Regions from separate parts of the Mesorhizobium sp. P2_D6 genome, predicted to be linked through region 1. Evidence: predicted binding sites of a transcription regulator. Region 1 holds the regulator's gene; each other region holds the start of a gene.
What was found. Region 1 encodes HrcA, which represses chaperone genes, less so after heat shock. Its sites were predicted from a motif close to GTTAGCACTCNCNNNNNGNGAGTGCTAAC; they were not measured.
Positions count from the first base shown of each region.

Region 1 (4,801 bases):
TGCCGTCAGCGTCGAAGGCCAGCACGTCGGCACGGCCGCCCTCCCGGCCCCAGGCGGCACCCAGCGGCATCGATTTGGCCCAGGCGTCGAGGCCGCCACGCGGTTCCTTCCCCGTGCCCTCGGCGACATTCGATCTGGACCCGACCGAGACATAGAGCGTCTTGCCGTCAGCCGAGAAGGCGATGTCGCGGGTCCAGTGGCCGCCCGACGGGATGTCGGGGACGATTGTCTCCGCTTCGCCTGAGGCTTTCAGGTCGCCGTCGCGATAGGCAAAGCGCACCACGCTGTCGGTGTTGGCGATATAGACCCATTGCGGCTTGTCGCCCGGCGGGTAGAAGGCGATGCCGTAGGGCTGGTTGAGATCGCCGGCGAAAATGCCGTCCTCGGTCGGCTTCGCGCTGTCCTTGGCCAGCCGATAGACGCGGATCTGGTTGGCGTGGCTGTCGGCAACGAACAAATCGCCATTCGGCGCCACGCGCACGACGCGCGGATTGGCGATGCCGGAGGCGATCAATTCGGCCGAGAAGCCGGGCGGCAGGACGGGCTTGGCGCCTTCGGGCCGATCGCCGAGGCCGGCGCCGTTGGAGGCGGATTCAGTAAGATAGGGCTTTTGCAGATCATCCGGCTTGATCAGCCGGCGCACGCCCGGTTTGTCCGCCTTCCAACCGCCGAAAGCGTCCTTGCCGGTCAGCAGCGGTTGATCGGCTTGCTGAGCGACGGCACTGGTGGCCACAAGCAGGGCAAGGCTCGCGAAGCCGGCAATCCGGATCACGCTGTCCTCCTCGAATTCACGCCAGTTGGGGCGTCATGCAAAGAAGAGATATCGTGCGAGCGCCACAAAAGAGAAGCGTGCGCGCAGATTCAAGCGAAACCCGTCAGCTGTCTTCTTCCTCGACATCGAGATCGTCGTCGAGCCGCTTTTCCAGCGCGACGAGATCGTCCGGCAGCGGCAGGCCCATGGCGCGCATTTCGCGGAGTTTTTCGCGCAGTTGCTCCTGGATTTCGTGCTCGTCCTCGGGCTGGTTGACCATTTCCTCGAGCAGCAGACTGATCTGGGCCTTGAACGATTCAAGCGCCATTCTGCGCCCTCCTTTGCGGTGATGCCGGCTTCGGACTTATCTCAACATCCGGGTAATCAATTGGGCAGTGTAGTCGACCATGGGCACGATGCGGGCATAATTCAGCCTGGTAGGGCCGATGACGCCGAGCGCGCCGACGACCCGGGCATCCTTGTCGCGGTAGGGCGCCACCACCAGCGACGAGCCGGAGAGCGAAAACAGCTTGTTTTCCGAGCCGATGAAGATGCGCACGCCGGGGCCGTCCTCGGCGAGGTCGAGCAGCTGGATCAGCCCGTCCTGCGTTTCCAGGTCCTCGAACAGGTGCCTGAGCAATTCGATGTCGGCCTGGGCGGTGACATTTTCGAGCAGATTGGCGCGGCCGCGCACGATGAGACGCGCCGGCAGGCCGCTGTCGGCGCCCGCCCACACCGCCAGGCCTTTTTCGACGAGATCCTGCGACAGCGTGTCGAGGGCGGCCCTGGTCTCGTCCTTGATACGAGCGATCTCGATGCGCGCCTCAGCGAGCGTGCGGCCCCTGATATGGGCGTTTAGGAAGTTGGAGGCTTCGTGCAGTTGCGAGACGGTGATGCCGGCCGGCAGGTCGACGACACGGTTCTCGACATCGCCGTTCTGCGACACCATCACGGCCAGCGCCTTGGTCGGCTCAAGCTGGATGAACTCGATGTGCTTCAGCGCCACCTCGTTCTTGGTGGCCAGCACCAGGCCGGCGCCGCGCGACATGCCCGACAGCATCTGGCTGGCCTCGGTCAGCATGTGTTCCAGCGTCGCGCCCGAGCCGGAGGCGCGCACCTGCGCCTCGATGACGCGGCGTTCCTCGTCGGAAAGATCGCCGAGCTCCATGAAGGCATCGACAAAGAAACGCAGGCCCGTCTGTGTCGGCAGCCGCCCGGCCGAGATGTGCGGGGCATAGATCAGGCCGAGATGTTCGAGATCGCTCATCACATTGCGGATGGTGGCCGGCGACAGCGACGACGGCAGGATGCGCGACAGGCTGCGCGATCCCACAGGCTCACCATCCTTGAGGTAGGAATCAACGATGCGCCGGAAAATGTCGCGCGAGCGCATGTCGAGCGACTGCAGCGCGGGTGCCAGCAGACTGGGTTCGGTGACTGCCTTGGTCATTCGGGCCAAAAACCTCCGGCTAAAGGATATAGACTTCCTTCGCCCCTGCGCAACCCGCTGCCGCACTTGCGGTCAGCGGCGTCTGTTCCAGATCGCCCGCTGCCGCGTTTGCGGCCAGCGGCGTCGCTCTTGCGATCGCCCAATGCCGTATGCGGTCACGGCGCCGCGTTTGCGGCCATTTTCCTTTGCGCCATGGGCTGCATGCGTCTACAAGCCGCCCACGCAACCGCAAAAAGAACAGAAAGAGGCCTCGATGCGCCCCTCCAAACGCCAAGCCGACGAAATGCGCGCCATCTCCTTCGAGCGCGGCGTGTCCAAACACGCCGAAGGCTCGTGCCTAGTGAAATTCGGCGACACGCATGTTCTGTGCACGGCGAGCCTGGAGGAAAAGGTGCCGGGCTGGATGCGCAATTCCGGCAAGGGCTGGGTGACGGCTGAATACGGCATGCTGCCGCGCTCGACGGGCGAACGCATGCGCCGTGAAGCTTCTGCCGGCAAACAAGGCGGCCGCACGCTGGAGATCCAGCGGCTGATCGGCCGTTCGCTGCGCGCGGTCGTCGACCTGCAGGCGCTGGGCGAACAGCAGATCACCGTCGACTGCGATGTCATCCAGGCCGATGGCGGCACCCGCACGGCCTCGATCACCGGCGGCTGGGTAGCGCTCTACGATTGCCTGCGCTGGATGGAAGCACGGCAGATGGCCAGCATTGCCAAAGTGCTGAAAGACCATGTCGCGGCAATTTCCTGCGGCATCCATGACGGTCAGCCGGTCATCGATCTCGACTATATCGAGGATTCGTCGGCCGGTACCGACGCCAATTTCGTCATGACCGGCAAGGGCGGCATCGTCGAGATCCAGGGCACCGCCGAGGGCGAGCCTTTCTCCGAAGGGCAGTTCGCGGAGCTGATGGGTCTGGCCAAGAAGGGCATCCAAAGGTTGGTGAGTTTGCAGCAGATGGCTGTGGCCTGATTGAATTTACTGCGATGACGTCGGCGATCCTTCACACCCCCCTCTGGCCTGCCGGCCATCTCCCCCGCAAGGGGGGAGATCAGAGGTTGCTACCGTTTTCGCCAACCATCAACGTTGAGACGCCGCCAGCGGAACTGCCAATCTTCCCCCTTGCGGGGGAGATGCCCGGCAGGGCAGAGGGGGGTGCCTCGTGACTCCCTCTGCTGTTTTGGAATCCGCTCTCTACGTCACCGATCTCGCCGCCGCCGAAGCGTTCTACCGCGACATCCTCGGCCTCGACCTCCTCGGCAAAGTCGACGGCCGCCATCTCTTCTTCCGCTGCGGCGCCGGCGTTTTGCTGATCTTCAACGCCGAGGCGACCAAAATCCCGCCGGCGCCGGATGCGCGGCTGAAAGTGCCGCCGCACGGCACGGTCGGCGAGGGTCATCTGTGCTTTGCGGCAAGCGGGGATGAACTCGGGCGCTGGAAGGCGCAGCTTGAGGCGAAAGACATCGCCATTGAAAGCGAATTCGAATGGCCGCAAGGCGGGCGTTCGATCTACATACGCGACCCCTCGGGCAATTCGATCGAATTCGCCGAGCCACGGATCTGGGGCCTTTGATGCATTCTCTCGATGGAAAAAAGATCGTCGTCGCCAGCCACAATGCAGGCAAACTGCGCGAATTCGCCGATTTGATGGGTCCGTTCGGCTTCGAGGCGAAGTCGGCCAAGGACTACAGCTTGCCGGAGCCGGACGAGACCGGCACCACTTTCGAGGAAAACGCCTACATCAAGGCCTTTGCCGCGGCTGAAGCCACTGGCCTGCCGGCGCTGTCCGACGATTCGGGCCTCTGCGTCGACGCGCTTGACGGCGCACCCGGCGTCTACACCGCCAACTGGGCCGAAACTCCGGAAGGCACCCGCGATTTCGGCATGGCCATGCAGCGCACCGAAGTGGCCTTGCAGGAGGTCGGCGCCGCCCAGCCGGCGCTGCGCAAGGGCCGCTTCGTAGCCGTCATCTGCCTCGCCTTCCCAGATGGCGAAGCCGAATATTATCGAGGCGAGGCCGAGGGAACGCTGGTGTGGCCGCCGCGCGGCGAGCTCGGCTTCGGCTACGACCCGGTGTTCCTGCCTGACGGTTTCGACAAGACGTTCGGCGAGATGAGCGCCGAGGAGAAGCATGGCTGGAAGCCCGGCCAGCCAACGGCGCTGTCGCACCGCGCCCGCGCCTTCCAGAAATTCGCCCGCGCCAGACTTGGTTCGGCCTGAGATGCCGCTGGACCGCAGCCCGGGCTTCGGCGTCTATATCCATTGGCCGTTCTGCGCGGCCAAATGCCCGTATTGCGACTTCAACAGCCATGTCCGCCACCAGCCGGTCGATCAGCAGCGTTTTACCCGCGCCTTCGAGACCGAGCTCGCGACGATGCGCGGGCGCACCGGGCCGCGCGAAGTGACCAGCATCTTTCTCGGCGGCGGCACGCCCTCGCTGATGCAGCCGCAGACGGTGGCGGCGGTGCTCGACGCCGTGGCCAAGAACTGGACCGTGCCCGATGGCATCGAGGTGACGCTGGAAGCCAATCCGTCCTCGGTCGAGGCCGAGCGTTTTCGCGGCTACCGCGCCGCCGGCGTCAACCGGGTGTCGCTCGGCGTG
Region 1 covers NZ_JBFUEG010000019.1:82,996-87,796, reverse strand. Annotated here, with positions in the region: gene AC1D1L_RS28330 (PQQ-dependent sugar dehydrogenase) at 1-772, opposite strand, end outside; gene AC1D1L_RS28325 (hypothetical protein) at 876-1,079, opposite strand; gene hrcA (heat-inducible transcriptional repressor HrcA) at 1,116-2,201, opposite strand; gene rph (ribonuclease PH) at 2,455-3,171, shown strand; gene AC1D1L_RS28310 (VOC family protein) at 3,362-3,772, shown strand; gene rdgB (RdgB/HAM1 family non-canonical purine NTP pyrophosphatase) at 3,772-4,419, shown strand; gene hemW (radical SAM family heme chaperone HemW) at 4,421-4,801, shown strand, end outside.

Region 2 (4,801 bases), on a different contig from region 1:
GGCGTGGTCTCGGATGCGGACGCCGCGACCGCCAAGGCTTTGCTTTGCGCCCGCAAGGACAAACAAAAAAGCAAGCAAACACCGGAGCCAAGGGTAGGGCCTCGAGCGCCACCCAAACCAAAACCGAAGCGAACCGCCGTGTACAAGGCGAAGAATACGGCCGACAGCCCGACCGGCATAGTCGTTGAGACGAAGCGTCGCCGGTCATTCCGAAAACCGATGACTTGATCGCCGCTGAGCGATGGGTCGTGCCGACCGGGACAGCCCTCAGGGTCGGAGCACATGGCGCCCTGCGCCAATCCGAATTGCCGCGATCGCAATGGAGTTGCCGCATTCGCGCTGGCGAAACGGAGTGGTCGGTCAACCCTTCTTCGGGATGAACGAAGGCCGGATGCTATTCCGATGGTCGTTCTGGCCACCGCCGCGACCTCTATCGTTCGGGATGGCAGTTAGGTCGATGCCGGCCCAGATTGACTGTGGCCGCTTCACGAGCCCACGCTTCTGTTTGATCTCGACGGCAAGGGGCCGCTGCTGCCTCATGCTCTCGGCGACTTGGGGAGGTGCGAACATTATCTAGGCCGATTGCACGTTTTCGCCACCGCTCCCTCATACTCATGAAAGGGTTCGAATCGTTGATTGTCTTCGAAGCCCCGACGCCAGCGGCTCTCCGCCGTATCCGTGCCCGCGCTCGCTTCTAGTCCAGCTTTCACGACCAGCGCTACTACGGCCATACGGTCGGTGTACGCGCCGAACATTTCCGGCCGGATCCGACTTCAAGGAAAAGGGCGGCATCGCTGCCGCCCTCGAGATTGTTGAGGTGCGTGGACCTTAGAAATCCATGCCGCCCATACCACCCATGCCGCCGCCAGCCATGCCGGCAGGCATGCCGCCGCCAGCCGCCTCCTTCTTCGGAGCCTCCGCGATCATGGCTTCGGTGGTGACCAGCAGGCCGGCGACCGAGGCCGCGTCCTGGAGAGCCGTGCGCACGACCTTGACCGGATCGACGATGCCCATGGCGATCATGTCGCCATACTCGCCGGTCTGGGCGTTGTAGCCGAAGGTCGCGCCCTTGTTGTCGAGGATCTTGCCGGCAACGATCGAAGCTTCCGCACCGGCGTTGGCCGCGATCTGGCGGGCCGGAGCCTGCAGCGCGCGACGCACGATGTTGATGCCGGCGGCCTGGTCGGAGTTGACGCCGGTGGCCTTGAGGTTGGCCGAAGCGCGCAGCAGGGCCACGCCACCGCCCGCGACAATGCCTTCTTCCACGGCCGCGCGGGTCGCGTTGAGGGCGTCATCGACGCGGTCCTTCTTTTCCTTGACTTCGACTTCCGTCGCACCGCCGACGAGGATCACCGCAACGCCGCCGGCGAGCTTCGCCAGACGTTCCTGCAGCTTCTCCTTGTCGTAGTCCGACGTGGTCTCTTCGATCTGCTGCTTGATCTGGGCAACGCGGCCCTGGATCTCGGCCTTCTTGCCGGCGCCGTCGACGATGGTGGTGTTCTCCTTGGAGATCGACACCTTCTTGGCGCGGCCGAGCATGTTGAGGCCGACGTTCTCGAGCTTGATGCCGAGGTCTTCCGAGATGACCTGGCCACCGGTCAGGATGGCGATGTCTTCCAGCATGGCCTTGCGGCGGTCACCGAAGCCCGGCGCCTTGACGGCGGCGATCTTCAGGCCACCGCGCAGCTTGTTGACGACGAGCGTAGCCAGAGCCTCGCCTTCGACGTCTTCCGAGATGATGAGCAGCGGCTTGGAGGTCTGCACGACGGCTTCGAGAACCGGCAGCATGGCCTGGAGGTTGGAGAGCTTCTTCTCGTGCAGGAGGATGTAGACGTCCTCGAGATCGGCAACCATCTTGTCGGCGTTGGTGACGAAGTAGGGCGAGAGATAGCCGCGGTCGAACTGCATGCCTTCGACGACTTCGAGTTCCGTCTCGGCAGTCTTGGCTTCCTCGACCGTGATGACGCCTTCATTGCCGACCTTCTGCATCGCTTCCGCGATCATCTTGCCGACCGACTCGTCGCCATTGCCGGCGATGGTGCCGACCTGGGCAACCTCTTCCGAGGTCTTGATCTTCGTGGCGTTCTTGATCAGCGTCGAGACGACGTCCCTAACCGCGAGGTCGATGCCGCGCTTGAGGTCCATCGGGTTCATGCCGGCGGCAACCGCCTTGTGGCCTTCCTGGACGATCGACTGTGCCAGAACGGTCGCGGTCGTGGTGCCGTCGCCGGCGATGTCGTTGGTCTTCGACGCGACTTCGCGGATCATTTGCGCGCCCATGTTCTCGAACTTGTCGGAAAGTTCGATTTCCTTGGCGACGGTGACGCCGTCCTTGGTGATGCGCGGGGCGCCGAACGACTTGTCGATGACGACGTTGCGGCCCTTGGGGCCGAGCGTGACCTTCACCGCGTCGGCGAGGATGTTGATGCCGTGAAGCATGCGTTCGCGGGCATCACGGGAGAATTTTACGTCTTTGGCAGCCATGTTTAACTCCTGGGCATTTCGCCCGAAATTCAGATTGGATGGTGCGGATGAAGGGCGGCGGCGTGTCAGCCGATGATGCCCATGATGTCGGATTCCTTCATGATCAGAAGGTCTTCGCCATTGAGCTTGACTTCGGTGCCCGACCACTTGCCGAACAGGATGCGGTCGCCGGCCTTGACGTCCAGCGGGACGAGCTTGCCGGCTTCGTCGCGGGCGCCGGAACCGATGGCGATGATCTCGCCTTCCTGCGGCTTTTCCTTAGCCGTATCGGGGATGATGATCCCGCCCGCGGTCTTGGATTCGGATTCGACCCGACGAACGACCACGCGGTCATGAAGCGGCCGGAAATTCGACTTTGCCATTTTGGATATCCCTGGTGCGGAGGTTGAACGGTTCTTCGTTGCCGAAGCCTGGGTTAGCACTCGCCAGTGGGGAGTGCTAACGTGGCGGTGAGATAGGCTGTAGGTTCGTCCTGGTCAAGACGGATGAGCGGACGGCCGAAGAGCCAAAAGATTTGGAATCGGCCCGGAAGCCTGGCCCCCATTGCGGCGCATCCCAATGCCTTAGCGCGTTTCGGCCGGCAGCTCTGGGCCGACTTTTGTGTCTTATTTGGAATGTGAAATTATGTGAAATTAACGGCCGAGCAGTCGGCCGGAATCGACGGCGAGCCGAACAGTCTTGAGCTTTTTGCAATTCATCCCTAACCTGGAGTTGCATCGCCAAAGGAGCGTTTCTCGCTTCGAGCGGGCTCTTGCCGACGATGATCGGAATGTCGCCTTGAGGATGATATTCCCCTCGGTCCGGGTAGCCTGTCGAAGCGAAATCTTCGACCAGTTTCCGGAGCCCGATATCGTGATGAAATACACAGACGTTGAACCAGGTCTTAAAGATGAAGTCCCCTGGTCGGAAAGCCTAACCGCCTACGACAAGGAGCACTTCAAGACCTACTTGAGGTTCCTGGACGCCTCCGCCGACGATGCCAGTTATGAGGAGATGGCGCAGGTCATCCTCGGCATCGATCCGGCGGAAGAGCCGGTGCGCGCGCGGAAAGCCGCGAGAAGCCATCTCGATCGGGCGAACTGGATGATGACCACCGGTTACAAGGAGTTGTTCGCGTAAATAAGGGTGAACGGGCGGCGACACACGCTGCTTGTTCAGACGTGATCACGGCCGTCCGCCACAAGAATGGCATGACATCCGGGCCTGCGGGATACGTCTATTCATTGTCAAACTCCGCTGCTCGTACAGGCAGAATGTTCGCTGCGCCGATGCGTCTGGCGTGGCCATGCAGGTCAGCGGCGGCCGCTCGTCATACCTGGCCGGCGCAGCTAAGGCGGAGAAGATGAAGCCGTGTTCTGAGGCTGTGCTCGGCTTCTTCTGTCATGAAATTCTCCGGTTGGCTTGAAGGCAGCAGGCGAAGCCTCGCGACATAGTAATGGTTGTGGCGGAAGGCAATAAATGTCTCGGCAGCATAAGTATCGTCATAAACTATTACTAATACGCGTTCGCCCCGGAAATCGTTTCGGCTGCTAGGCGCCGGAACCGATATATGCAGCCATGCCGTCTTGAGCTTTTGTAATTCCGAAAGCAACGTGAAATGAGGTTTTTGGCAAACGCCCGGGCTCGCAAGCTTCAGTGCACCAAGATGATCAGGCCTCGTGGTCTACTGGCATGTCGTTGAGATGTCATCCTTGCTGACCTATATGCCGTTGTGCGTCGGGCGTTCTCCTCCCATTGCGTCCGGCGCGTTCCCCTCTGGAGGTTTTTGCCCTCTTGCTTGGCCGGGTGCTGCAAGCCCGGCCCTTTTGTTGCGCGCCAGAGGCGATGAAGCTCATCAGCGGCTACGAACACGGCGTACCCGCCCAACTTGCGAACCGGAAGGGATCGCCTGCACGTCCGCACTGCAACCCGCTCTGTGGTCCAGGGCGGATACATCATTTGCCGGGAATATCCGCTCAGACGAGCGAATTGGATGATAATACCAGCGTACCTGAAATACCGGCCGCGAACGGTGCCTCATATGACGGGCCCACCGTCTTGCTGACCAGGCAAAGTCGGCATCTCACTATCGGCCGTCCGCCAGATCCAGGAATCGAACTCCGGTCGCGACGCGATCAGTTCGCTCAGCGTTTCCTCCTATGTGCCATCGGAAGACGGGGGGACGATATGAAGGCCAACCGGCCGCGGCTGTGTCTGCAATATCGCCGTCGCGGTTGGCCTGTCCAATGGTAGATTGTAGCGCAGTCCTTTCATGCTTCGCTCCCTGGTCCTTGCAAGGGCGTCGACCAGCTTCTTTTCATAGGCGGACTCGTAAGGC
Region 2 covers NZ_JBFUEG010000016.1:122,147-126,947, reverse strand. Annotated here, with positions in the region: partial or broken gene AC1D1L_RS26690 (ProQ/FINO family protein) at 1-228, shown strand, start outside; gene groL (chaperonin GroEL) at 829-2,484, opposite strand; gene groES (co-chaperone GroES) at 2,550-2,846, opposite strand; gene AC1D1L_RS26675 (DNA -binding domain-containing protein) at 3,340-3,603, shown strand; partial or broken gene AC1D1L_RS26670 (DUF1173 domain-containing protein) at 4,501-4,801, opposite strand, start outside.
Region 2: the regulator HrcA is predicted to act here: its motif matches at 2,899-2,927, upstream of groES (co-chaperone GroES).

Region 3 (4,801 bases), on a different contig from region 1:
CATCTATCAGTCGGTAGGACGCATGCTGGAGGAAAACGAGTTTTCACTGGGCTGTCCGATCGCGCCGGTGGTGCTGGATTCGCCGACCGACGTGCCGGAACTGGCGGAACTTTGCCGATCGGCTTTCGAGCAATGGATAGGTCTTCTGCAACAGGCCTTTGTCAGGGCAGGGGTGACCGAGCGCCGCGCGCATGCCCTGGCGCTGCTGGTCGAATCCTCGCTGGAAGGGCTGATGGTGATTGCGCGGGCCACCCGCGACCGCTCGGCGCTGGCTGTCGTCGCCGACGAGGTCGCGGCTCTCGTCAAAGGCGCTGTGCTGACTGGAGGAGAGACGCAGCGACGTGCGGATGCCGCCGTCTGAACCTCGGTAGCCAACCTAAACGCAGAAAGGGCGCCTTTCGGCGCCCTTTCCGTATGCACAAGCCAGGTTGGCTGGATTAGAAATCCATGCCGCCACTCAAGCCCGCTTGCGGGCTTGAGCAACTTTAGCTCATGGGCGTGCTTTATGGACTTCTTAGAAATCCATGCCGCCACTCAAGCCCGCTTGCGGGCTTGAGCAACTTAGTTCATGGGCGTGCTTTATGGACTTCTTAGAAATCCATGCCGCCCATGCCGCCCATGCCGCCGCCGCCCATGCCGCCGGGCATGCCGCCGCCAGCCGACTCCTTCTTCGGAGCCTCCGCGATCATGGCTTCGGTGGTGACGAGCAGGCCGGCGACCGAAGCCGCGTCCTGGAGAGCCGTGCGAACGACCTTGACCGGGTCGACGATGCCCATGGCGATCATGTCGCCATACTCGCCGGTCTGGGCGTTGTAGCCGTAGGTCGCGCCCTTGTTGTCGAGGATCTTGCCGGCAACGATCGAAGCTTCCGCACCAGCGTTCGAGGCGATCTGGCGGGCCGGAGCCTGCAGAGCACGACGGACAATGTTGATGCCGGCAGCCTGGTCGGCATTGGCGCCGGCAGCCTTGATGTTGGCCGAAGCGCGCAGCAGCGCGACGCCACCACCAGCAACGATGCCTTCTTCCACGGCCGCGCGGGTCGCGTTGAGGGCGTCATCGACGCGGTCCTTCTTTTCCTTGACTTCGACTTCCGTCGCGCCGCCGACGCGGATCACCGCAACGCCGCCCGCCAGCTTGGCGAGACGTTCCTGCAGCTTCTCCTTGTCGTAGTCCGACGTGGTCTCTTCGATCTGCTGCTTGATCTGGGCAACGCGGCCCTGGATCTCGGCCTTCTTGCCGGCGCCGTCAACGATGGTGGTGTTCTCCTTGGAGATCGACACCTTCTTGGCGCGGCCGAGCATGTTGAGGCCGACGTTCTCGAGCTTGATGCCGAGGTCTTCCGAGATGACCTGGCCACCGGTGAGGATGGCGATGTCTTCCAGCATGGCCTTGCGGCGATCACCGAAGCCCGGAGCCTTGACGGCGGCGATCTTCAGGCCACCGCGGAGCTTGTTGACGACCAGCGTGGCCAGGGCCTCGCCTTCGACGTCTTCCGAGATGATGAGCAGCGGCTTGGAGGTCTGCACGACGGCTTCGAGAACCGGCAGCATGGCCTGGAGGTTGGAGAGCTTCTTCTCGTGCAGGAGGATGTAGACGTCCTCGAGCTCGGCAACCATCTTGTCGGCGTTGGTGACGAAGTAGGGCGAGAGATAGCCGCGGTCGAACTGCATGCCTTCGACGACTTCCAGCTCGGTCTCGGCGGTCTTGGCTTCCTCAACCGTGATGACGCCTTCGTTGCCGACCTTCTGCATCGCTTCGGCGATCATGGCGCCGACCGACTCGTCGCCATTGGCCGAGATCGTGCCGACCTGGGCAACTTCCTCGGAGGTCTTGATCTTCTTGGCAGCCTTGCCGAGAGCCGCGACGACTTCGGTCACGGCCAGATCGATGCCGCGCTTCAGGTCCATCGGGTTCATGCCGGCGGCAACCGCCTTGTGGCCTTCCTGGACGATCGACTGCGCCAGAACGGTCGCGGTCGTGGTGCCGTCGCCGGCGATGTCGTTGGTCTTCGAAGCAACTTCGCGGACCATCTGCGCGCCCATGTTTTCGAACTTGTCCTCAAGCTCGATTTCCTTGGCGACGGTGACGCCGTCCTTGGTGATGCGCGGGGCGCCGAACGACTTGTCGATGACGACGTTGCGGCCCTTGGGGCCGAGCGTGACCTTCACCGCGTCGGCAAGGATGTTGACGCCGCGCAGCATGCGCTCACGGGCATCGCGGGAGAATTTTACGTCTTTGGCAGCCATGTTTTAGCTCCTGGCAGGGGCTTGCGATCAAGCCCGAAATTTAGTTGACGGTGAGGCCGATAATCAGCCGATGATGCCCATAATGTCGGATTCCTTCATGATCAGAAGGTCTTCGCCATTGAGCTTGACTTCGGTGCCCGACCACTTGCCGAACAGGATGCGGTCGCCAGCCTTGACGTCCAGGGGAACCAGCTTGCCAGCTTCGTCACGAGCGCCGGAGCCGACGGCGATGATCTCGCCTTCCTGCGGCTTTTCCTTTGCCGTATCCGGGATGATGATCCCGCCGGCGGTCTTGGATTCGGATTCGACCCGGCGAACGACCACGCGGTCATGAAGCGGGCGGAACTTCGACTTTGCCATTTTTTCTTCCTCGAATGAGAACGGTGAGAACAGTTCCTCCATCCGGCGATGCCGGACATGCGTTAGCACTCACCAAGGGAGAGTGCTAACGTGGCGCTGAAATAGGCGCGTGGCTTTCGAGAGTCAAGGCGAGCGGTGGGCTCAATTTGCTCTAATTTGAGCCCTGCCGTGGTCTGACGGGAAGCCTAGCGACGCCTCGGCGATCCAAGCACCAGCAGAGGGCATCGTTCCGCCAGCGGATAGGAGCCGCTCGGCACGACGCGCACGTCGCCGAACCACCCACTCGCCTCATCGACCAGCACGGCCAGCGTCGCGAAGCTGTAGCTTACGTCGGAGCCGGCATAGACGTCGATCGTGTTGATCGAGGCGATGCTCCATCCCGTCCGCGCGGCAAGGGCCTCGCGGTCGGGGAACAGGCCGTCGAATGTGTCGCGGATCATTCGCACCTGGATCGCGAAATCCGGGCCGCCCGTGGTGCACGCCATGGCGATCCGCCATTTGAGCGCATGGAAATTCTCGATCGCACCGGCCAGCACCTGGGCTTCAATGCTGGCCAGATCCTCGGTCGTTTCCGGAGCGGCGAAAACGCGGATCGCGGCACGCCCGCCGGGTCTCAGGACCCTGGCGATTTCGCCATGCAGGCGATTGCGCGCCGCCTTCGAGGCGACGGCGGACAGGCATCCGTCGCCAATGACTGCCTCGGTGCTGGCCCCGGCAACCGGCAGATCCAGCCAGTTTCCAGCCATCGCGCTGCGCGAGGTATTGTCGCCAGCCCATACGCCCGAGATCATGGCCGCCGACTGGTCGACCGCCAGCATCGATCTGCCAAGCACTGCAAGTTCCGGCGTCACCCCCAGGAGCAGGACATCGGCATTTGCCAGGCTGACTTCGCGCTCGAATATACCAACGGTTTCCGGCGTCGGCCGAAGCGGCGCGTCCAGAAGCCTCCAGTGACGGTGATAATTGTCCCAATGATTTGTCATGCTGCCTTTGCAGAGTCCGAGACGTCTGGCTTTTGGTGTTCACAGTCGCCTATTAGAAAATTGCAGAAAATCAAAAGGCTGTCTGTGGCACGTATTGTCGTCGTAACGCATGAGCACGATCGGTTCCAGAGCGGCCGCAACCTCTTACTGCGCAGGTCGAGCCCCTATATGCTTTTCGATGTTCTCGAAGAACTGAAAAGGCGCGGTCATTCGGTCCGGATCCAGCAAGGCCCGGCCATGACGCACAGTGCCGACATCGCAATTCTACATGTCGATGCAACCGTTACACCGGCGGATTATCTCGACTATGCGCGGGGTTTTCCATTCTGCCTCAATCTCGCAACGGCCGACATCTCCAAGCGACGGGTCAGCGGCGCGTTGCTAACGCATGACGACGCCTGGCAAGGCCCGGTCATCGTCAAAACCAATCTCAACAATCAGGGCATTCCGGAGACGTTCCTCAACCGGCGATCCTGGCGCGCGGGCAAGCAGCCACCTTTTCCCGATGTGCAGGGGCTGCAGCCCTACGAGGTCTACGAGTCTCTTGGCGACGTCCCGGATGGCGTCTTCGGCGACGACGATCTGGTCGTGGAAAAGTTCATTGCCGAACGGGAACCCGATGGCTTCGCAATGCGGTTCTGGGTGTTTTGCGGAGAGAGCGAGCGTTGCACCCGCTACGTGTCACCAAACGGCCTCGTCAAGGCATCTGAAACGATCCGACGTGAGCCTGTCCCTGTTCCTGACGAGATCCGCGAGTGGCGACGAGAACTCGGCTTCGACTACGGCAAATTCGATTTCGTCATGCATGAGGGCAGGGCGATCCTGCTCGATGCCAACAAGACGCCGGGCCGTCCCAAAAACCTGGTGAAAATGTTTGCGGCCGGCGCCGCCAATCTGGCCGACGGCTTCGAGGGCCTCATGCACCGGGCGCGATAGGCCTTCTCGCCTAAAGAAACTGGCGCAACTGCGTATGGATGATCGACCGGTAGTCCTCGATCGTATGGCGGCTTTCCGTTTCGTCCTGGGTCAGCGCCATGCGCACGACGCCTCCGGCAAGCTGGAAGATCAGGAAGACCATGCGCCCGAACTCCTGGCGCCGTTCGGCCGCGAGAAACGGACCGACATGATCGCAGAACATCGCCGCCTGGCGCCGGGTTTCGGCGATATCCAGATTTTGCAGCGCCTTGTCGGCCTGGATGGCGTTCTGCAGGT
Region 3 covers NZ_JBFUEG010000021.1:2,989-7,789, reverse strand. Annotated here, with positions in the region: gene AC1D1L_RS28980 (TetR/AcrR family transcriptional regulator) at 1-361, shown strand, start outside; gene groL (chaperonin GroEL) at 591-2,246, opposite strand; gene groES (co-chaperone GroES) at 2,310-2,606, opposite strand; gene AC1D1L_RS28965 (class I SAM-dependent methyltransferase) at 2,792-3,589, opposite strand; gene AC1D1L_RS28960 (hypothetical protein) at 3,827-4,525, shown strand; gene AC1D1L_RS28955 (TetR/AcrR family transcriptional regulator) at 4,536-4,801, opposite strand, start outside.
Region 3: the regulator HrcA is predicted to act here: its motif matches at 2,668-2,696, upstream of groES (co-chaperone GroES).